Variovorax paradoxus: one gene and its partner. The protein of the gene in region 2 binds, or shares a complex with, the protein of the main gene of each other region. Links are inferred from orthologs where the notes say so. Each region holds a gene or a part of one and is shown on either strand. Other genes may lie near its edges. The genes, in order: dnaN and QFZ47_RS06570.

Evidence for each region.
Region 1: the proteins of QFZ47_RS06570 (region 2) and dnaN are in contact, whole or in part, in a solved structure (PDB 1OK7), measured with the Escherichia coli proteins. The link is inferred for Variovorax paradoxus from one-to-one orthologs.

What each region holds. Positions count from the first base shown.
Region 1 is NZ_JAUSXL010000002.1:1,898,783-1,909,984, reverse strand. Bases 8,430-11,202 are described here. They hold dnaN (DNA polymerase III subunit beta), read right to left. Parts: upstream 10,483-11,202; coding sequence 9,376-10,482; downstream 8,430-9,375. Other genes in these bases: dnaA (chromosomal replication initiator protein DnaA), read right to left, coding at 10,570-11,202. Also shown: QFZ47_RS12760 (hypothetical protein), read left to right, coding at 1-121; QFZ47_RS12755 (hypothetical protein), read left to right, coding at 203-874; QFZ47_RS12745 (autotransporter outer membrane beta-barrel domain-containing protein), read left to right, coding at 2,083-5,838; QFZ47_RS12740 (OmpA family protein), read left to right, coding at 5,877-6,461. UniProt on the Escherichia coli protein: Confers DNA tethering and processivity to DNA polymerases and other proteins. Acts as a clamp, forming a ring around DNA (a reaction catalyzed by the clamp-loading complex) which diffuses in an ATP-independent manner freely and bidirectionally along dsDNA.
Region 2 is NZ_JAUSXL010000002.1:595,982-607,231, reverse strand. What follows is about bases 8,430-11,250. They hold QFZ47_RS06570 (Y-family DNA polymerase), read right to left. Parts: upstream 10,555-11,250; coding sequence 9,304-10,554; downstream 8,430-9,303. Other genes in these bases: QFZ47_RS06565 (RNase A-like domain-containing protein), read left to right, coding at 10,663-11,250; QFZ47_RS06575 (TIGR02117 family protein), read right to left, coding at 8,595-9,290; QFZ47_RS06580 (purine-nucleoside phosphorylase), read left to right, coding at 8,430-8,585. Outside these bases: QFZ47_RS06620 (Bug family tripartite tricarboxylate transporter substrate binding protein), read left to right, coding at 1-959; QFZ47_RS06615 (arylmalonate decarboxylase), read left to right, coding at 960-1,673; QFZ47_RS06610 (MmgE/PrpD family protein), read right to left, coding at 1,698-3,065; QFZ47_RS06605 (acyl-CoA dehydrogenase family protein), read right to left, coding at 3,176-4,339; QFZ47_RS06600 (nuclear transport factor 2 family protein), read right to left, coding at 4,586-5,002; QFZ47_RS06595 (DUF3606 domain-containing protein), read left to right, coding at 5,173-5,352; QFZ47_RS06590 (hypothetical protein), read left to right, coding at 5,517-6,194; QFZ47_RS06585 (DNA topoisomerase IB), read right to left, coding at 6,140-7,387; more of QFZ47_RS06580, read left to right, coding at 7,509-8,429. UniProt on the Escherichia coli protein: Poorly processive, error-prone DNA polymerase involved in translesion repair and untargeted mutagenesis. Copies undamaged DNA at stalled replication forks, which arise in vivo from mismatched or misaligned primer ends.

The DNA of each region.
Region 1 (11,202 bases), 1.3 Mb from region 2 along the record:
CGGCGGTGCGCTGGTCGGCCGCGCGGCGAGTGGGACCGGCGGGCTGGCACGCGTTGCGCGGATGATGCAGGGCGACCGGGGTGGTGGTAGAAGCGGCGTCCGCGTCCATCGGTCGATCTGAGCCGGAGGCTCTGAATGGCCGGCCGAGCATCGGCCCCCTTCGTTGGCTCAGCAGGCCGCGAAGCGGGGATACTCGGCCTTCATGAATCCCGACCATCGCGATCCGCTGCACGACAGCCGCAACGCGATGACGGCATGGGAACGCAGCCTGCGCCCGGCGCGGGAGCGACATTGGGCGATGTGGATCGCGCTGTCGGTCCTGCTTCTGTTCGGGCTCTATCAAGGCGCTGAATGGCTGTTGGCGCAGCGGATCACGCCCCTGCCCAAGCCACCGTCCGTCATCCCCTCCGCACCGGTTACGCCGCCCTCGGCCCGGCGCACTGCGCCACCTTCCGCCGCCGAGTTGCCGGGCGACTCCGCTGCGCCAGGCTTCTTCGACGAGGTCGCCAAATGCATGAGCGCTTCGGGCAAGGCGGCGTATTCGGACGGTCCCTGCCCGGCAGGCTCGACCGCCACGACGGTTCGCCTGCGGCGCGACCAGAATCTGGCAGACGGAATGAGCGTCGAAGCGCGAGAAGCATCGACCCGGAACAACGCAGCCCTTGCCGCGCAGCAACAGCAGTCGCATGAGTGGCATGTGGAGCGCGATGTTGTCGGCAGCAGCGCGCAGGCAGCCGGCTGCAGCGGGCTCGATGCGCACGTCAAATGGCTCGATACGATGGCGCGGCAGCCGCAAGCGGCTTCTACGCAAGATTGGCTGCGCAACGAGAGACAGCAGACGCGTGATCAGCGGTTCAGGCTCGGCTGCCGCTGAGCTGCTGTCGTTCGAATCCGATCAGCCTGGGCTTTTCGTCGTCGCGCGTTTGCGAGCACATTCCAACGCTCCAAATAACGCCGTAAAGAGGCTCCGCGATAACTTTCGCTGACGCCAGCAGGCTGCCCTGAGGCAATTGCTGCTTGCTCCGACTGCCAATGACGAGGATTTTCGAAAAAAATAGGCGGAGGTGGCACCTTTGTGTTGCAGCAATGCGCACCCCCCGCAGGCGTACTTGGCCGAAGAAGATTTACTCCGGCGGCGTTCAACCATGGCAACCAGCTCCCGGCCGACTACAACTTTGTTCCGCGATTGCCTTCAATCACCGTTCCTACCGCCATTCACTACGGTGCGGTGATATTTGGCGTTTTGGCGATGATGAGAAATTGGCAAAGAACATTCCCGGTGCCACGGTGAAGTATTTCACCAGCAGCGACCCGCCGAGCTGAGCCTGCCAAACGATTCGGCAGGCATGGAACGTGATTCACCTTCCTTCCCTGCCGGCCGTTTTCTTTGCCCCGCGGGGCGCTCACTTTCGTGCCATCGCCTCGGCAAATTGCAAATTGTCTTTCAAACATTCGGAATTTCTGTCAGCCAGCGCGACTTACTACTTTTGTGCACGTTTATACATTCGAATATTCATCATTTTGACTACGAAGTGTTAACTAAGTTGTTAATTCATTGCGACAGCGCCTTTAGAACCGCCTCCCCGCATGCCGCCCATCTGTCCGTGTTTCCCAATGCAGCGCGGGACTCACAGGCCAAGGCCCCACTTTGGAGGGCCGTGAAAAATTTCCTTATGAAAATCCTCTTCAACAAAGAATGTAATCAAAAGATGAAATTTGTGAACTAGTGCCTTCGGGTATTCGATCCTTGCCAATAGTCTCCACGGCTGCCGCATAAGACGGCGTACCACAGCAGTGGGTTGCCGGAAATGGTTTCCGATTGACCGCATCGCTTGGGTTTTTTGGAGCGAGGGTCAGAAGATGAACAGGTCATTTCGAAGCATTTGGAATGAGGCGCTCGGCGCCTGGGTGGCGGCCAGCGAGGTTTGCACCGCGCGCGGCAAGAAGTCTTCAAGCGCCACGCTCGGCGCGGTTGTCTTGGCCACGGCGGCGTTCGGCGGCACATCGTCCGCTTGGGCGGTCAACGAGTGCGGTGCTGTCGTTTCAGGCGGAACTGTGACGTGCCAGGGTGATGGAACGCCAGTGGGAGACGCGAACCCGAACACCACCGGCATTGCGTATGGCACCGACAACATCAAAGTCATCGTGGACGGCACCGCGGCGCCCTTCACCATCTCTACGACAACCTCCCATGCTATTTATACGACCGGTAGCGGTGCAGGCGATCAACAGATTGAAGTCAATGGCCCTGTCACGATCAATGTGACCGCTCCTGCGGGCAACACTGGGGCCAGTCCTTTTTGGGCTGCGCTGGCCGAAACGAAAGCCGGGGCCGGTAACGGGAATGCGAGCGTCGTCATCAATGGTGCGCAGATCACCACCGTCGGCGAATACGCTCCTGGCGCCACCGCAGTCGCCTACGGTAACGGCAACGCGACCTCGATCCTCAACAGCGGCTCCATCTCCACCACCGGCCAGCAAGGTTCCTCTGTGGCTCTGTATGCCGACACGCGCGGCACCGGCACGGCGACGGTCACGGTGAACGGCGGCTCGATCAGTACAGGCACCAGTCCGGCAAACGGGTCGCACGCTGCTTATGCGCTGGCGCGCGGCAATGGCGATGCTGTGGCCACCATGACGGGCGGTACTATCACCACACAGGCCTTGAATAACTCGGTCGTTGTGGCCCAGACACTCGGTTCCGGCACGGCTTTCGCCACCATTTCTGGCGGCACAGCGACGACGAACGGCGCCAGCTCGACCGTCGTCGCAGTCGGTTCAGGGTCCGGCGCCGCGATTGCCAGCCAGACGGGGGGGACGGTGATCGCCAATGGAACGGGCGGCGTCGGGCTGGCCGCGTTGGCCGTCGGCACGGGCGCCGCGACCGCGTCGATGACGGGTGGCAGCATCGCGACCCAGGGCAGCAACGGCTACGGAATCTGGGCCGCTGTCCTGACCCCGGCCAGCACGGCCGCGGCAACGGCGACCATGGATGCCGCAGCGTCGACGGTCACCACCGCAGGGGATTCTGCCTTCGGCATCTACGCAGAGAACACGGGCGTGGGCGCGGCCACTGCCACGCTATCGAACGGCAGCATTCTCACCGGAGGTCACGCCGCGTCAGGCATTCGAGCCAGGTCCAACAATGTCAACAGTGTCGGTTCGACGACGCTGACGATGACGGGTGGAACCGTCGCGAGCACCGGTGACGACACCTTCGCCGGCTATGCCCTGACCGATGGTCTCGGCCCTGTGACAGTTTTAATGAGCGGTGGAAGCATCACGACGAGTGGCAAGGTATCCAACGGCCTTGTCGGCTCCATCGAGAACGCGGCCAATAGCTCCGACGTCAAAGTCACGATGACGGATGGCCAGATTGTCTCGTCGGGCAACTTCTCTGGTGGTCTCAGGACCAGCACCTCTGGGTTGGGCAATACGACGGCGGCGATAACGGGCGGCGCCATCAGTACAAGCGGTAATGGCACCAACTCCTTTGGTGTTCAAAGCTTTGTCGTCAACGCGGCGAGCACAGGTACGGCTGCCGTGGTCTTGCAGGGCGGCTCCGTGACCACGACAGGCAGCGACGCACCGGGCATCGCAGCCCGCAGCTTGGGTTCGGGACTTTCAGCGCTGCAGATGAGCGGCGGGACTGTGACCACCACCGGCGCCAATGCCGACGGCCTCTGGGCCTCCAGCAGCGGCGGCACCTACGATGTCGACGTCACCGGCGGCACCGTAACCAGCGGATCGGGCCTGGCCGCGGCCATCCATACCACGGCTGCCGGCGGTGGCACCATCGACATCGGCACGGCGGCGACGGTCAACGGCGCGGCCTCCGGCATTGCCATCCGCGACGGCGACCTCAACAAGAATGGCATCGACGAGACCGGCGGCAATGCCGTCGTCACCACCGCCGGCACAGTGACCGGCGATGCCATCCTGGGCTTGGGCAACGACAGCCTCGCGCTCACCGGCGGCAGCTTCACCGGCAACATCTACGGCGATGACCGCGTGGCCAGCGCCGGTGACGGCAACGACAACTTCACCTGGACAGGCGGCACTCTGTCAGGCGGCTTCTACGGCCAGAACGGCTCCGACACCGCGCTGGTGTCCGCCGCCGGCTACAACGGCAGCCAGATCCTGGACGGCGGCGACGACGTCTCGGCCGCCGACGGCTGGGTCGACAAGCTCACCCTGCAGGGCGTCACCGCCACCGCCGGTGGCGCGCAGCTGGCCAACTGGGAAACCATCACGCTCGACAACACCCGCCTCACGCTCGCCGGCGCTCCGCTGGTGGTTGGCGCCGGTGCCGACGCCAGCGGTGCTCCCATGGGCCTGTTCATCCAGCCGACCAGCAGCGTGTTCATGGGCCAGCCGGCCTTCACCCTCACCGGCGACGTGCACAACGCCGGCCTGGTCGACCTGCGCAGCGCCGCCGGCACGCCCGGCAATGTGCTCACGGTCAACGGCAACTACGCCGGCACCAACGGTCTGGTGAGGATCAATACGGCATTGGGCAACGACGCCAGCGCCACCGACAAGCTGGTGGTCAACGGCAACACCAGCGGCACCACCCGCGTGCTCGTGGCCAATGCCGGCGGCGCCGGCGCCGCCACTGTCAACGGCATCCAGGTGGTCCAGGTCGCCGGCACCTCCTCGGAGGGCAACTTCACCCTGGCCGCCCCGGTGCAGGCCGGCGCCTACGAATACGGCCTGCATCGCGGCGGCCGCACCGACGGCGATGCCAACAGCTTCTACCTGAGCAGCGTCTACAACACGCCCGTTCCGGTGCCCGGCGCCCCGAGCCCGACGCCCCTTCCGGTCCCCGCCCCCGAGGTGCTGCGCCCCGCCGTGGCCGGCTACGTGATGGGCCAGGTCGCGACCCAGGAGCTGGGCCTGGGCCTGTTGGGCACGCTGCACCAGCGCGTGGGCGAGCAGCAGACCTTCAAGTGGGACCACTGCGGCTGCGACGACAAGGCGCCCGCCGACCAGATGTGGATGCGCCTGCATGCGCAGCGCCTGGACCTGGACGGCAAGCGCCAGTTCGGCTTCGAGCAGGAGATGCAGTACCTGCAGCTCGGCAAGGACCTGGCGGTGCGCTACAGCGGCGACGCCGGCGACAAGTCGCGCAGCCACACCGGCATCAGCGTGGGCTACGGGCGCACCAGCACGAACTTCAGCGACCGCCGCCGCGGCGAGGCGGGCATGGGCTACGACACCGGCAAGATGAAGGGCCAGATGGCCACGCTCGGCGCGTACCACACGCGCTACGCCGACAACGGCAGCTACCTGGACCTGGTCGGCCAGCTGCATGCGGTGCAGAACAAGTACACCGACAAGTACGGCGGCGAGGGCACGCAAAAGGGCACCGGCGCGGGCCTGAGCGCCGAGGTGGGCCGCCCCTGGCAGATCGGCGAGAGCCAGTGGCTGATCGAGCCGCAGGCGCAGCTGAGCTACCAGGTCACGCGCTACCGGGGCTTCGCGGACAACATCTCCTCGGTGGACGGCTTCACCAGCCAGAGCCTGCGCGGGCGCCTGGGCGCGCGGCTGTCCTGGAACGACAAGGCCGAGCGCGGCGACAAGCTCACGCGCACCAACACCTTCTACGTGACGGCCAATGTGCTGCACGAGTTCAAGGACCCGAAGGCCGTGACCATCGGCAACACCACGGTGAGCGAGGCATGGGCCAAGCAGACCTGGGCCGAGCTGGGTGTGGGGGCGCAGCTGCCGTTGAGCAGGATGGCCTACCTGTACGGCGGGGTGCAGTACCAGCGCTCGCTCAGCGGCACGAGCCGCGAGGGCGTCTCGGGGCAGCTGGGCGTGCGGGTGGCGTGGTGAGCGCCGCCGGATCACAGACAACGCCAAGGAAAGAACACATGCAAACGAAGAACACATCGAAACTGCTGGCGCTCGGCGCCACGGCTCTCGCCACCCTCGTCCTCGCAGGCTGCGGCAGCCTGCACGACGAGCGCTACAACTGGTGCCAGGGGCAGAACTGCGCGCTCACGCCGGTGGTGACGCCGGCGCCTGCCCCCAACCCGGCTCCGGTGCCTGCGCAACCGACGACGCGGCGGGTGAACCTGAGCGCCGACACGCTGTTCAAGTTCGACCGATCCAGTGCGACGGACATGCTGCCGCAGGGTCGCGCCGAGCTCGATACGCTCGCCCGTGCGTTGCAAAGCCAGGAGATGCAGGTGCAGAGCCTGACAATCACGGGCCATACGGATCGGCTGGGGGGCGAGGCCTACAACGAGCGGCTGGCGCAGCAGCGCGCCAACACCGTGCGCGACTACCTGAAGGCCGCGGGCGTGCGCGCGCCGATGGAGGTGCGCTCGATGGGCGAGCGCGAGCCGGTGACGCGCGACTGCCAGGGCTTGCAGCGCTCGCCGCACCTGGTGGCCTGCCTGCAGCCGGACCGCCGCGTGGTCGTGGACATCTTGGGGCAGGCACAGGGGAAGTGAGCACGCAGGCCTGAGCAGCACCGGCCCGCAAAGCGGCGGGTCAAGCTGCTCGGGGACCTGAAAAAATAAAAAAAAGCGCCCAGCAATGCTGAGGCGCTTTTTTTTAATTGTCTGACACGGTCTTCACTTCCCGTGTCATCGGCGAGATCGCTTATTACACGTCGATATTCGCCGCCCGCAGCGCGTTCTGCTCGATGAACTCGCGCCGCGGCTCCACCTCGTCGCCCATCAGCATCGTGAACACGCGGTCGGCTTCAATGGCGTCGTCGATCTGCACGCGCAGCAGGCGGCGCACGGTCGGGTCCATGGTGGTTTCCCACAGCTGGGCGGGGTTCATTTCGCCCAGGCCCTTGTAGCGCTGGCGCGAAGTGGCGTTCTCGGCCTGGCCGATCAGCCACTTCATCGCGATGCGGAAGTCGGCCACCTTTTCTTCCTTGGCGCGTTCGCCTTCGCCGCGGCGGACGGTGGCGCCCTCGCTGCTCAAGAGGTTGCGGAAGGTGTTGGCGGCTTCGGCGAGCGCGGCGTAGTCGGCGCCGTGCACGAAGTCCTGCGTGAGCACGCTGCTCTTGATGTTGCCGTGGTGGCGGCGGCTGATGCGCAAGAGCGGCTTGTCGGTGCGGGCGTCGAACTCGCTGCTCACCTCGGCCGGTACGCCGGTGGTGTTGAGCTCGCGCAGCTTGGCCTGCAGCGCCACGGCCGAGGCTTCGGCCGCGGGCGTGGTGTCGAGGTCGAGCGCCACGCCGTCGGCAATGGCGCGCAGGGCTTCGGCATCCATGAAGTTGCGCAGCCGCGCGATCACGGCCTCGGCCAGCTGGTGCTTGCGCGCGAGCTCGGCCAGGGTGTCGCCGGCGAGGGTGGTCGAGTTCGGGCCGCCGGTCTCGATGCTCGCATCCTTCAGCGCCACCTTGAGCAGGAAGGCATCCAGCGCAGGGCCGTCCTTCAGGTACTGCTCTTCCTTGCCGACCTTCACCTTGTACAGCGGCGGCTGCGCGATGTAGATATGGCCGCGCTCGACCAGCTCCGGCATCTGCCCGGTAGAAGAAGGTGAGCAGCAGCGTGCGGATGTGGGCGCCGTCGACGTCGGCGTCGGTCATGATGATGATGCGGTGGTAGCGCAGCTTGGCGACGTTGAAGTCGTCGGCGCCGCCGCCCGCGCTGGTGGCGCCCGCGCGGCCGATGCCGGTGCCCAGCGCCGTGATCATCGTGAGGATTTCGTTGCTGGTGAGCAGCTTCTCGTAGCGCGCCTTTTCCACGTTCAGGATCTTGCCGCGCAGCGGCAGGATGGCCTGGAACTTCCGGTCGCGGCCCTGCTTGGCGGAACCGCCGGCGGAGTCGCCCTCCACCAGGTAGACCTCGCACAGCGCGGGGTCCTTTTCCTGGCAGTCGGCCAGCTTGCCGGGCAGGCCCATGCCGTCGAGCACGCCCTTGCGGCGCGTCATTTCGCGCGCCTTGCGGGCGGCTTCGCGGGCACGGGCGGCTTCGACGATCTTGCCGCAGATGATCTTGGCGTCGTTCGGGCGCTCCTGCAGGTAATCGGTCAGGAGGCGGCCGACGATGTCTTCCACCGGCGCGCGCACTTCGCTGGACACCAGCTTGTCCTTGGTCTGGCTCGAGAACTTGGGCTCGGGCACCTTCACGCTCAGCACGCAGCACAGGCCTTCGCGCATGTCGTCGCCGGTGACTTCGACCTTCGCCTTCTTGGCGAACTCGTTTTCTTCGATGTACTTGTTGATGACGCGGGTCATCGCGGCGCGCAGGCCCGTGAGGTGGGTGCCGCCGTCACGCTGCGGAATGTTGTTGGTGAAGCACAGCACCTGCTCGTTGTAGCCGCTGTTCCACTGCATCGCCACTTCGACGCCGATGTGCGTGCCCGGGATGCCGCCGTAGGTGTCGGCCGGCTTTTCGCCAGCGGCATAGAACGAGTTCGGATGCAGGACGGTCTTGCCCTTGTTGATGAACTCCACGAAGCCGCGCACGCCGCCGGTGCCCGAGAAGTCGTCTTCCTTGCCGGTGCGTTCGTCGAGCAGGCGGATGCGCACACCGTTGTTCAGGAAGCTCAGCTCGCGCAGGCGCTTGCTCAGGATTTCGTAATGGAAATCGGCGTTTTCCTTGAAGATCTCGGTGTCGGGCAGGAAGTGCACCTCGGTGCCGCGCTTGTCGGTGTCACCGATGATCTTCATCGGCGAGACCTCGAAGCCGTTCACGGTCTCGAGCAAACGGTTCTGCACGAAGCCGCGGCTGAACTCGAGCTCGTGGATCTTGCCTTCGCGGCGCACGATGAGGCGCAGCTTCACGCTCAGCGCGTTCACGCAGCTCACGCCCACGCCGTGCAGGCCACCCGACACCTTGTAGCTGTTCTGGTTGAACTTGCCGCCGGCATGCAGCTCGGTGAGCGCGATTTCAGCGGCCGAACGCTTGGGCTCGTGCTTGTCGTCCATCTTCACGCCGGTGGGAATGCCGCGGCCGTTGTCGGTGACGGAAATCGAGTTGTCGCTGTGGATGGTGACGACGATGTCGTCGCAGTGGCCGGCCAACGCCTCGTCGATGGAGTTGTCGACCACTTCGAACACCAGGTGGTGCAGGCCCGTGCCGTCGGAGGTATCGCCGATGTACATGCCAGGGCGCTTGCGCACCGCCTCGAGCCCTTCGAGGATCGTGATCGAGCCTTCGCCGTAGCTGGTGTCGGCGGGCGTGATCTCGATCGGCACCGCACTCTCGATCTCGGGCGTGTAGACCGGCTCGGTGTGGGGTACTTCGGGCTTGTTTTCTTCGGCACTCATTCGGATATTCCTCTATCGCTCACGGCATTCACGTGATTTTTCGGGCTCTCAAAAGCTCATTTCGCCGCCTCTTGAAAGCGCAAACCCGCGGAGGGCCGCGGGCTGTCTGCGCAAGGCGCTGTGTTTTCTGTCTTCTAGATTCGCATCGGCATCACGACATACTTGAAGGATGCGTTCTCGGGGATGGTCAACAGGGCCGAGCTGTTGGAGTCGGCCAGGTCCAGCTTGACCATGTCCTGGCCCATGTTGGACAGCGCGTCGATCAGGTAGGTCACGTTGAAGCCGATCTCGATGGCGTCGCCGCCGTAGTCGATGTCCAGCTCGTCCTGCGCCTCTTCCTGCTCGGCGTTGTTCGATGCGATGCGCAGCGTGCCGGGCTCGATGTTCAGGCGCACGCCCTTGAACTTTTCGCTCGTCAGGATGGCGGTGCGCTGCAGGCTGGCCAAAAGCGGCGCGCGGCCCAGCGTGACGCTGTTCTTGTGGTTCTTGGGAATCACGCGGTTGTAGTCGGGGAACTTGCCCTCGACCAGCTTGGTGACGAACTCCATGCCGCCGAAGCTGAACTTGGCCTGGTTGTTCGCAAACTGCATCTCGATGGCGCCTTCGGCGTCCGACAAGAGGCGCTGCATCTCGAGCACGGTCTTGCGCGGAAGAATGACTTCCTGGCGCGGCACTTCGACGTCGAGCGTGGCCGACGAGAACGCCAACCGGTGGCCGTCGGTGGCCACCAGGCTCAGCTGCTTGCCCTCGGCCACGAACAGGATGCCGTTCAGGTAATAGCGGATGTCGTGCACGGCCATCGCAAACGAAACCTGCGAGAGCAGGTCCTTCAGCGTCTTTTGCGGCACGCTGAACACGGGGCCGAAGTTGGCGGCCTCCTGCACCAGCGGAAAGTCCTCGGCCGGCAGCGACTGCAGCGTGAAGCGGCTCTTGCCGCCCTTGAGCACCAGCTTGCTGGCGCTCGATTCGAGGCTAACGGTCTGGTCGGCCGGCATGGTGCGCAGGATGTCGATCAGCTTGCGCGCGCCGATGGTGGTGGTGAAGTTGCCTTCATCGCCGCCGAGTTCGGCCGTGGTGCGGATCTGGATCTCGAGGTCGCTGGTGGTCAGCTGCAGCTGGCCGCCGGTCTTGCGGATCAGCACGTTGGCCAGGATCGGCAAGGTGTGACGCCGCTCGACGATGCCCGCCACCGATTGCAGCGCGGCGAGGACCTTGTCCTGGGTTGCCTTCAAAACGATCATGTCTTCTTCCTCTTCTCTTATCTCTTTGAATCCGCCAGTGAGACGCCATTCTCCGCTGTTGCGAGGGGCATTTTGGATGACATGCGATCAGCCCTTAAGCGTCTGCTCGAGGACGTGCAGCTGCTGGTTGAGCTCGGTGAGCTGCTGGCGCTCGCCCGAGATCTTGCGCACCGCGTGCAGCACCGTCGTGTGATCGCGCCCGCCGAACAGCTCGCCGATTTCGGGCAGGCTCTTCTGCGTGAGCTCCTTGGCCAGGTACATCGCGATCTGCCGCGGCCGCGCAATGCTGGCCGGGCGCTTCTTGCTGTACATGTCGGCGACCTTGATCTTGTAATAGTCGGCCACCGTCTTCTGGATATTCTCGACCGAGATCTGCCGATTCTGGATCGACAGCAGGTCGCGCAGCGCCTCGCGCGCCAGGGCGATCGAGATTTCCTTCTGGTTGAAGCGCGAGTAGGCCAGGATCTTGCGCAGCGCGCCTTCGAGCTCGCGCACGTTGGAGCGCACGTTCTTGGCGACGAAGAAGGCCACTTCCTCGGGCATCTCGGCCGATTCGGCGCGGGCCTTGTTGATCAGGATGGCCACGCGCATTTCGAGCTCGGGCGGTTCGATGGCCACCGTGAGGCCCGAATCGAAGCGCGACACCAGGCGCTCGTGGATGTCGGCCAGGCCCTTCGGATAGGTGTCGCTGGTCATCACGATGTGCGACTTCTTGGCCAG
Region 2 (11,250 bases):
GCACGGCCATGGCCCTGGGCCTTGCGGGCCTGCTCGCCGCGCCCGCCGCCTGGGCTCAGAAGTACCCCGACAAGCCGATCCGCCTCGTGGTCGGCTATTCGGCCGGCGGCGGCGTCGATGCGGTCGCGCGCCTGCTCGGCACGCGCCTGTCGGCGGTGCTCGGCCAGCAGGTGATGGTCGACAACCGCACCGGGGCCGCCGGCCTGATCGCGGCCGAGTTCGTCGCCAAGGCGCCGCCCGACGGCTACACGCTCATGATGGGCGACAGCGCGCTGCTCATCGCCAAGCTGCTGCAGCCGAAGATAGGGCTCGATCCGCTCACCAGCTTCAAGCCGGTGGCGGGGGCTTTCGTCTCGCCACTGATGATCGTCACCGGCAACGACTTTCCGGCCAGGACGCCGGCCGAGCTGGTGAAAGAGCTCAAGGCCAATCCGGCGCGCTATTCCTTCGCCACCTCGGGTGTCGGCACGGTGCAGCACCTGGGCTTCGAGATGCTGAAGCAATCGACCGGCAGCACCGTGGTGCACGTGCCGTACCGCGGCGCCGCGCAGATCGTGCCCGACGTGGTCGGTGGGCAAGTGCCCATCGGCGTGGTCAGCGCCACGGCCGGCATGGCGCAGGCCAAGGCCGGCAAGCTGCGCGCGGTGGCGCTGATGAACACCGCGCGGCTCGAAGGCGCCGAGAGCGTACCGCCGCTGGCCGATGCGCTGCCGGGCTTCGACGTGGCGCCGCGCATCTTCGTGCTCGCACCCGCCGGCACGCCGGACGAGATCGTCGGCAAGCTCTCGGCCGCGGTGAAGGCGGTGCTCGACACGCCCGAGGCCGGCGCCGCAGCGGCTGCGCAAGGCACGCTGCGCGCCTACGCCACGCCGGCCCAGCTCGGCAAGGACATGGCCGAGGAGACGAAGCGCTGGCAGCGCATCATCACCGAACAGAACATCGTGGCGGAGGGCAAGTAGATGGCGCTGCCGCACCTGGGGCTGATCGTGCCGCCGGCCGCCGGCGCAGTGCCGGTGGACGGCCCGCTGCTGTACGGCGAGCGCATCCGCTTCAGCGCGATGGGGCTGGGCCTCGGCGAGATTTCCACGCGCGGGTACACCGAGGTGATCGACTCGGTGGTCGAGAAGGCGGTGGCGCTCAAGGCAGGGGGCGCCTGCGCGGTCTCGCTCATGGGCACCTCGCTGAGCTTCTTCCGCGGCGCGGACTTCAACGCGCAGCTGCAGGCCGAAATGGCGCGCGCCACCGGCCTGCCCTGCACGACCATGAGCAATGCCATCGTCGGCGCGCTGCGCCAGCTGGGCGTACGGCGCCTGGCGGTGGCCACGGCCTACATCGACGAGGTCAATGCGCAGCTGCGGCGCTACCTCGAACAGAGCGACTTCGAGCCGCTGGCGCTCGAAGGGCTGGCCATCTCCGATGTGCAGGCCGTGGGCCGGGTGCCCACCCAGGTGCTGGTCGACCTCTGCCTGCGGGTGTTCGATGCGCAGCCCGGCGCGGACGGCATCCTCATTTCGTGCGGCGGGCTGGTCACGCTCGATGCGGTGCGCGAAGTGGAAGCGCGGCTGCAGCTGCCGGTGGTGTCGAGTTCGCCCGCGGGGTTCTGGGACCTCGTGCGCACTGCGGGTCTCGATGCACGCTCGGCCGGGCAGGGCCGGCTGTTCGCCGAGGCCTGAGCGCCAAAGATACGAGGTGGCCCCTCAGCCAAGCCAGCGGCCCACGCGCGGCGCGGCCTCGAGCTGCCAGATGCGCTGGCACAGCGCCTTCGCCTCGTCGGCCGTGGCGCCCTCGCCGTAGTGCGCGAGGCGCTGCATCTTGTCCTCGATCTCGATGCGGCTCAGGCTGTTTCCCGGGTCGCCCTTGGGCTCGTCGACGCGGCCGGCCAGCGTGCGGCCGTCGCGGGTCTGCACGCTGACCTTGCCGATCCAGCGCGCGGGGTAGGCGGTGTCGACCTCGGCATCGAGTTCCATCGCCACCTTGTCGCGGAACGCGGCCACCTCGGGCGCGAGAAAGTCGCGGTCGAACTCGCCCAACCCGGCGCGGCCGTGCACCGCGATCAGGCCCAGCACCGTGCCCATCGAGAACTTGCCCTGGTGCACGGTGGCCGGCACCGTGACGCGGCCGAGCACGTCGATGGCACCCTGGTGCACGTGCGTGGTCACGCGGGCCACGTCGCCGTGCGCGAGCTGGTGCTCGGTCATCACCTGCAGCAGCGCATCGGCCGCGGGATGCGTGTGGCGGCAGGAAGCGTGGTACTTGAACGAGGTCTCGGCCAGCGCCCAGCGCGTGCCGAGGCGATCGATGAGCCGTGCCGGATCGGCATCGCTCGACATGCCCGCGCCGAGGCCCTGCGCGCCTTCGAGCACTTTCGCGGCGCCCGTGAAGCCGTCCTGTGCGAGGTAGGCCGACATCAATCCGCTGGCGGCCGCATGCGCGCAGTGCAATTGCTTCGAATCGGCCGCATCGCGCAGGAACTCCCACACACCCGCCGACTGCGTGCCGGCCGAGCCGAAGGCGTGCAGCATCTGCTGCGGCGTGAGTTCGAGCAGGCGGCCCACGGCCGCGGCCGCCGCGAGCGTGCCGGCCGTCGCGGTGGTGTGGAAGGTCTTGTAGTGCGAGCGCCCGAGGAACTCGCCAACGCGGATGCCGACCTCGTAGCCCGCCACCACCGCCGTCAGCAGCTGCGCACCGCTGGCCCCGATGCTCTGCGCCACGGCCAGCGCGGGTGCGATCACCACGGCCGCGGGATGGAACACCGAGCCGTTGTGCACATCGTCCTGCTCCACGTAGTGCGAGGCCGCGGCGTTGACCAGTGCGGCGAACAGCGGCGAGGTGGTGCGGCGCGAGGTGAGCATCTCGCTCGGCCCGTCGGCCGGCCCCATCAGCTGTGCGAAGCGCTCGATGCTGCGCACCGGCCGTGCGGTGCGGGCCGCGAGCACCGAGCCCAGCCAGTCGAGCGTCAGGTCCTCGGTGCGGCGCAGCACAGGGGCGGGAATGTCCGCGAACTTGAGTTCCGCGGCGAAGGTGGCGAGCAGCTGGCTCGGATGACTGGCGGCGATGGGAGTCATGAACGATCCTTTCGTGGAACACCGAGGAACCGGCTTTGCCGGGCCTCTGGAGTTGCCCCCGGGTAGGGGGGAGGAGAAGCGACACGAAGTGCGCGAAGCCTGGGGGCGAGTCAAAATGACCGGGGCAGGCCGAGCATGTGCTCGGCGACGTAGCTCAGGATGAGATTGGTCGAGATCGGCGCCACCTGGTAGAGCCGCGTCTCGCGGAACTTGCGCTCGATGTCGTATTCGCACGCAAAGCCGAAGCCGCCATGGAACTGCAGGCAGGCATTGGCGGCCTCCCAGCTGGCCTTGGCCGCCAGGTACTTCGCCATGTTGGCCTGCGCGCCGCAAGGCTGGTGCGCATCGAACAGACGGCAGGCCTCGTAGCGCATGAGGTTCGCGGCTTCGATCTCGATGAAGGCCTCGGCAATCGGAAACTGCACGCCCTGGTTCTGGCCGATGGGCCGGCCGAACACCACGCGCTCCTTGGTGTAGGCCGTGACCTTGTCGATGAACCAGTAGCCGTCGCCGATGCATTCGGCCGCGATCAGCGTGCGCTCCGCGTTGAGGCCGTCGAGGATGTACTTGAAGCCCTGGCCCTCTTCGCCGATCAGGTTCTCGGCCGGGATCTCGAGGTTCTCGAAGAACAGCTCGTTGGTCTCGTGGTTCACCATGTTGAGAATGGGCCGCACCGTCATGCCGTTGCCGATGGCTTCGCGCAGGTCGACGATGAAGATCGACATGCCTTCGGACTTCTTCCTGACCTCTGCGAGCGGCGTGGTGCGCGCCAGCAAGATCATCAAGTCCGAATGCTGGATGCGCGAGATCCACACCTTCTGCCCGTTGACGACGTAGCGGTCGCCCTTCTTCACGGCCGTGGTCTTGATCTTGGTGGTGTCGGTGCCGGTGCTGGGCTCGGTCACGCCCATCGACTGCAGGCGGAGTTCACCAGTGGCGATGCGCGGCAGGTAGTTGCGCTTCTGAGCCTCGCTGCCGTGGCGCAGCAGCGTGCCCATGTTGTACATCTGGCCGTGGCAGGCACCCGAGTTGCCGCCCGAGCGGTTGATCTCTTCCATGATCACCGAAGCTTCGGTGAGCCCGAGGCCGGAGCCGCCGTATTCCTGCGGAATGAGCGCGGCCATCCAGCCGGCCTGGGTGAGCGCATCGACGAACTCGGCGGGGTAGCCGCGGGCTTCGTCGATCTTGCGGAAGTACTCGTTGGGAAACTGCGCGCACAGGTCGCGCACGGCGTCACGGATGTCGGAAAAGCGGGTGTCGTTGTGGTTGTTCATCGGGTTCAATCCTGGCGCGGGCCGCCGGCTTCCTTTTGTACAGGTTGCCAGATCTCGATGGTGCACGCCATCACGCCGAAGCCGCGGATTTCGGAGGGCAGGAATTGCTTGATCGTTGTGGTCATGCGCCGAATCTATGCGGCTCTCGCGCGAGGCGGGTCTGTGAATGCGAAACCCTCCCTTCGGAAAATGCAAATGCCGCAGCGTGATAGAACACCCACCTCGCGCAACCGCTAGGTGCATCAGCTAGCCGAAGATGCAGGCGCGGCCTTTCTGCGTGTCCATGTACTCGCGCACGCGGGCGATCCGCCCGTTGCTCAGTTCGAAGATGAAGCAGTAGTCGTTGTCGTACTTGCGGCCGTTCGCGAGCGTGGCCTGCATGCGCAGCTCGACGATCACGGTGTCGCCCTCGCAATACCGGCTGCGGAAATCGACCACCACATCGCGGACGAAGAGCGCCGGAAATTTCTCGGCCAGGAAATGCACGATGGCATCCGGGCCGATCATGTGGTCGGGAGCATCGAGTGCCAGCGCGGTGGCGTTGCCCCGGGGTGCCAGCCATTCGGCATCCTCGGTGAAGCAGGCTGCAATGAGTTTCGGGTCGCGGCTCGCGAAAGCCTTCCATGCGTCGAAGATGATGCGCTTGTTCTGCTCGGAGGCCATGCTGTTTTGGAGTGGAAGTGAATGCAAGCGCCGACCATAGGCGCGGCCCGCGGCGCCCGCACGCCGGTTTCGGACATTTCCTGCAAGGAGCCGCGCCGCCGTCCGCCAGTGCCGTGCAGCAAGGGCGCGCATCGTCCTTTGCATCGACACACGAACACAGGAAGCACGCCATGGCAGACGACCCGAACAAGCGCGGCCCGCAAGACCGGACCCGCATCAATGTCAACGAGCCGCACGAGGTGCGCTATTGGACCCAGACACTGGGCGTGACCGAGGCGCAGCTGCGTTCGGCCGTGGCCGCCGCGGGCGTGGAGGTGAAAGACGTGCGGGTCTATCTTGGCAAACCCTAGGCCGGGCGCCAAAAGCGTAGGCACGCTCCTACACCTGGCGCGGGGGGCGGGCCCGATACTTTGCATTCCCCCCGCTTCAGGATGCGCCAAGTGAACGAGCCGATTGCCGAACCCCGGGCCTGCTGCCCCACCACCGAGGCGAAGCCTTCGGCTCTCAGCGCGCAATGAAGGCCGCGCCCGGAGCCCGAAGCTGGATTGCCGCTGGCGTACGCCACGAACTGCTTACCCGCGCCTTGCCGGCACTGCGCCACGACATGGCGGCGCCGGTGTCGGTGATTCGCATGGCGCTGCTCATGCTCAAGCGCCAGATCGGCGCGCCGGTCGTCGATGCGGTGGTCTGCGAGGAACGCGTGGCGCTGATCGACAACCAGGTCTCCGAACTCGTGCAAGGCATCCGCTCGCTGCGCGACTGGGAGCTGGCCACGACGGATGACGGTATCACGCGCAGCGCGCTGGTGGCGCAATGCGTGGGCCTGATGCGCGCGGCTTTCGACATGCATGGCGTGGAACTGGATGTCGACGCCACGCTCGATCCGCGCGGGGACGAACCCCGCTGGCCCCAGGGGGCAGCGCTGCGCTATCTGGTTCTTGGCGGACTCGGGTACCTGCACGACGGCGCGTCCGAAGCCGGAGCCATCCGGATCGAGGCCGACGGTCCCGACGCGCTTCGCCTGCGCGCCGCGCCGCGCGAGTCCGCCGGCGCCAGCCCCGTGCTCGACGCCCACCGTGCGCCGCGCGCGCTGGCCATCGACGCCATCGCGCTGCAGAGCTTGGCGGAGGACCTGGGCTACACCGTGGCGGTGGAGCGCGACAGCGTGCGCTTTGCGCTGGTTGCGGGCTGAGGGCGCTGTTCGGCACTGCGCCTGCCGGTGGCCTTGCGCGCCTCGCGCTGTTCGCGCGCCTGGGTTTGCCGATGCATCCGCAGGAAGGCGAGCAGCCGCTGTTCCGCGGCGTGGAGCCCGCGCGTCTTGCGGGCCGCGGTGCGGGCCGACATCTTTCGCAGCAACTCGGCCGCGGGATCTTCTTCTTCGTCGCCCGCAAGCGCGCTGCCCAGCGCCAGCACGGCCGGGTGCACATAGGCCTTCTTGCACACCGCGGGCGTGTTGCCCAGCTGCTTCGCCACGGCGGCCAGGATCTCCTTGGCGCTGTAGCGGGTACCGTCGGCGGCCCTGCGGCCCGGTTCGCAGGCGAGCCGCGTGAGCTCCAGCGCCTGCACCGTGCCGTGCCAGGTCCGGAAGTCCTTCGCGGTGAAGCGCTCGCCGGGCGAGGCTTCGGCGATGTAGTCGTTCACGTCGGTGGAAGACACGCTTCGCAGTTCCCCCCCTTCCTCCTCTTCCTCCTGGTACTGGAACAGCGCCTGGCCGGGCAGCTGCTGGCAACGGCGCACCACCTTCGCCACGCGCGGATCGTCCAGGAGGGCTTCGTGCATCACGCCGCTCTTGCCCCTGAAGCGCAGCCGCAGCGCCGCACCCTGCACGGCCGCATGCCGGTTGCGCAGCGTGGTGAGGCCATAGGAACCGTTGCTGCTGGCGTATTCCTCGTTGCCCACGCGCAGCAGCGTGGTGTCGAGCAGGCGCACCAGGGCCGCAAGCACCTGCTGGCGCCCCGGTGCCGGCGCGGCCGCGCCTTCCTGCAGGTCGCGCGCGACGCGGGCGCGGATGCGCGGCAGCGCGAGCCCGAAGGCCTCGAGGCGCTCGAACTTGGTCTCGTCCTTGAAAAGCCGCCAGTCGGGGTGGTAGCGGTATTGCTTGCGCCCGCGGGCATCGATGCCGGTGGCCTGGAGGTGGCCATTGGGCAGCGGGCAGATCCACACCTGCGTGTAGGCCGGCGGAATCGCCAGCATGCGGATGCGCGAGAGCTCGTCCGTATCGCGTACCCAGCGGCCCTTTGCATCGCGGTAGCGAAAGTGGTCGCCGTGTTTCAGGCGCCGGATGCCGGGTATGTCGGGGTTCACGTAGACCAGGCCATTGGCAATGGGCGCGGCCGTTGGCGAGGGTTTGGAGGGCGGTGCGGTCGATCTGGAGCGGGCCGGCATGGGGTTTGCGTGGTGAGGGTACCCAGCGCTTGTGCCTGCACCGACAATCGCCGCCTGTAGGACGCCGCAATCGCCGCTGGTGCGATGGAGGCGCTTTGTTTTTTCCTGGAGTCAACAAGAAATGATGTTCTTCCATCGACCGCTTTCATCTTCCTGCGCGCGCTGGCTCTCGGCTTGCGGCGCGGCGCTGCTTCTCGCGGCCTGCGCTTCGCCCGCATCGCCCACCGCGCCTGTCCCGGCTGCACGCACTGCCGCCGCCGCTGCTGCTGCCCCCGTCAAGGTGAAGGTCTTCGTCGCGGCCATGTTCGAGATCGGCCAGAACACCGGCGACCGGGCCGGCGAGTTCCAGCACTGGTACGAGCGCTACTGGAAGGGCGCCGCGCCGATGGCCGTGCCCGGCGCGTTGCAGCCGGTGTACTGCAATGCCGACGGCGTGTGCGGTGCGGTGCTCGGCATGGGCAAGGTCAACTCCTCATCGTCGATGCAGGCCATCCTGCTGAATCCGCAGTTCGATTTCTCGCAGGCCTACTACGTGATTTCCGGCGTGGCCGGCACGCCTCCGGCACGCGGCACCATCGGCGAAGTGAGCTGGGCCACCTGGCTCGTGGACTACGACCTCGGCCACCGCTGGGCGCCCGAGGAGAGCAAGCCCGGCGAACCCACCTTCATGCCGCGCAAGGGCTACGAGGAATACCGCCGCTTCAAGCTCAACCCCGACCTCGTCGGCTGGGCCATGAAGCTCTCGTCCGACACGCCGCTGAAGGATTCAGAGGGCGCGCGCAAGTACCGCCTGCGCTACCCCGATGCCGCAGCGCGGCGCGTGCCCTTCGTGGGCACCGGCACCCACATGACCGGCGACACCTTCTTCCACGGTCCCGGCATGTCGAAGCAGGCACAGTACATCGCCAGGCTCTATGGCGCCGACGACTACGTGATTACCGAAATGGAAGCCGCCGCCATCACGCTCGTGATCAAGCGCACCCACGGCACCGACCGCGTGATGAGCCTGCGCGGCGCCGTCAACTTCGACCAGGGCAACCCGAAGGAAAGCACACTGCAGCACCTGGACCCGGCCCCGGGGGAGACGGCGGGCGGCTTTGCCGAGACGGTGGAGAACATCGCACTGGTGGGCACGCGTGTGGTGGACCACATCGTCGCCAATTGGCCGCAATGGCAGGCCGGCGTGCCGAAACCCTGAGCGGGTTCATCAGGGCCGCACCGGCTGCAGGTGCCAGGTCACATTGAAATCGAACGGCGTCCAACGGCTCACCGTGACGCCTGCCTGCCGCAGGCCGCGGCCGGTCCAGGTGTTGCAGGTCTCGAAGAGGTGGTAGCCGCCCTCGGCTTCGTAGAAGGCGTCGTCGTTGCCGTAGTGCGCGCCGGCGATAGGCGTCGCGCGGCCCGAGGTCAGTGTCGCCTGCACGTAGCCCACGAGCTGCGCGTACTGCGCCTGCGAGAGCGGCAGGTGGAAGGCGTTCTTGCGCAATGAGGCGCGGCTGAGATAGGTCACGTGCAGCAGCGCGCGGTTGCCGCCGAGCACGGCGCCGAAAGCGCGCGAGGCCGTGAGGTCGGCCCAGGTGGGCGTGTGCAGGTAGAACTCGCGGTCGCCCCAGCCGATGGCGATGAACTCGGCATCGGGCGGCACGGCCCTGAAGTGCGCGAACGGAAAGAGCTGCTGCCAGTCGATGGTGGCCGAGCGGATCGGAAACACCAGGTCGGTGTGAATGCCGTTGCTCAACACCCAGGCCTCGACGGCGGACGGCTGCGCAGCTGCTTGTTCCGCTGGCGGTCCTGCATTGGCCGGCCAGAACATCAGTGCACAGGCGGCGCCCACGTACAGCCCTGCGGCCAGCGTGACCCCCAGCAGTGTGAATGCGATGCGCCGGAGCCAGTGTCTGATCACGGCGCCCGATGTTTCAGAAGAGCGACGCGGTGGCCGAGGCCGCTTCCGCCGAGGCGCGCGAGGCCTGGCCGCCCCCGGCCGGCGCCATCGCCTCGGGGCTGCCCGCCTTCGCAAGCGCGCCCACGCGCACGCCCAGGAGGCGCAGCGGCCGCTCGAGCGGCACGCGCTTCAGGCACAGCCCGCCGATCTGGCGGATGGTCTTGCCGTCGGCGGTGTGCCGCTCGATGGTCTGGTCGCGCGTGGCGATCTTGAAATCGTCGTAGCGCAGCTTGATGCCGATGGTCTTGCCCACATAGCCCTTGCGCTGCAGGTCTTCGGCCAGCTTCTCGCACAGGTGCGTGAAGATCGCGCCCAGCTCGGCGCGGTCGCGCACCGCATGCAGGTCGCGGTCGAAGGTGGTCTCGCGGCTCATCGACACGGGCTCGCTCTCGGTCACCACCGGCCGGTCGTCGCGGCCCCAGGCCACCTCGTGCATCCACGCGCCCGTGGACTTGCCGAAATTCTGAATGAGCCAGTCGCGCTCGCGCGCCGCGAGCTCGCCTACCGTCTCGATGCCGAAGCGCTTGAGCTTCTCGTCGGCCTTGGGGCCGATGCCGTTCACCTTGCGGCAGGGCAGCGGCCAGATGCGCGTCTGCAGGTCGGCCTCGTAGACCACCGAGATGCCGTTGGGCTTGTCGAACTCGCTCGCCATCTTGGCGATGAGCTTGTTGGGCGCCACGCCGATAGAGCAGGTGAGGCCGGTGGCGTCGAAGATGGCCTTCTGGATCAGCCGCGCGAGCGCGCGCCCGCCGTCGCGCTGGCCGCCGGGCACGTCGGTGAAGTCGATGTAGACCTCGTCCACGCCGCGGTCTTCCATCAGCGGTGCGATGTCGAGGATCACATGCTTGAAGGTGCGCGAGAAGCGCCGGTATTCGTCGAAGTCCACCGGCAGGATGATGGCCTGCGGGCACAGCTTGGCGGCCTTCATGAGCCCCATGGCCGAGCCCACGCCGAACTGCCGCGCCGGATAGGTGGCGGTGGTGATCACGCCGCGGCCCGCGTAGTCCTTCAGCCGTGGAAAGGCGTCGACCGGAATGTCGGCCAGCGTGCCGCCCTCGGGCACGTGCCGAATCGCCTCGTCCACGCTGCGCCGCCCGCCGCCGATCACCACCGGCAGGCCCTTGAGCTGCGGGTAGCGCAGCAGCTCGACCGACGCGTAGAAGGCGTCCATGTCGAGATGGGCGATGCGGCGGATCGGGGGTGTTGGAATGGGCGGGGAACTCACGGCTCCGATTGTCTCGCGGCCGGGCGATGTTCGCCTGCGGGGCGGCCGCGTGCAAGAATGCGGCCGATCGCAGGTTGGCCCTCCGATGGCATGGGAAAGGCAAATGGCATGGATGACGAAGTCGAAGGCTTGAGCGTCGCGCTGACGCCGGTGCAGATGGCCGCGGTGCTGGGCGGGCAGGACGTGCCCGAATCCGCGAGCCTGAGTAACCGGGTCTGGGGCACCGTGGGGCTGGTGGGCGGCGTGGTGGAACTGCTGGGCGCCGGGGTGCTGTGCGTGGCGCCCGAGCCCACGATGGTGAGCAAGGTCGGGTGCGTGGTGCTGGGCGTGCACGGCTACGACACCCTGGCCACTTCGAGCCGTCAGATCTGGACCGGCACGCCGCAGCGCACGGCGACCGCCGTGACCGCCAGCTCGGCGGCCGAGGCGCTGGGCGCTTCGCGCGACACGGCCGACGGCATCGGGCTTGCTGTGGATGTGGCGGTGCCGCTGTTCGTGGCAACCGGACTCGTCGCCACGCGCGTGATCGCGGTGCGCGCGAGCCGCCTTCGGCTGGAACCGATCCGGCTGGCCGAACACGAGGCGGTGGCGGGTACCAAGGCAGGCGGCCACACGATCGCCTTGCACGTAGGCAAGACGCCGGCCGAACTCTTTCAGCGGTTCGGGACGAAACCGTCGCTGTTGGATGTGTCATCG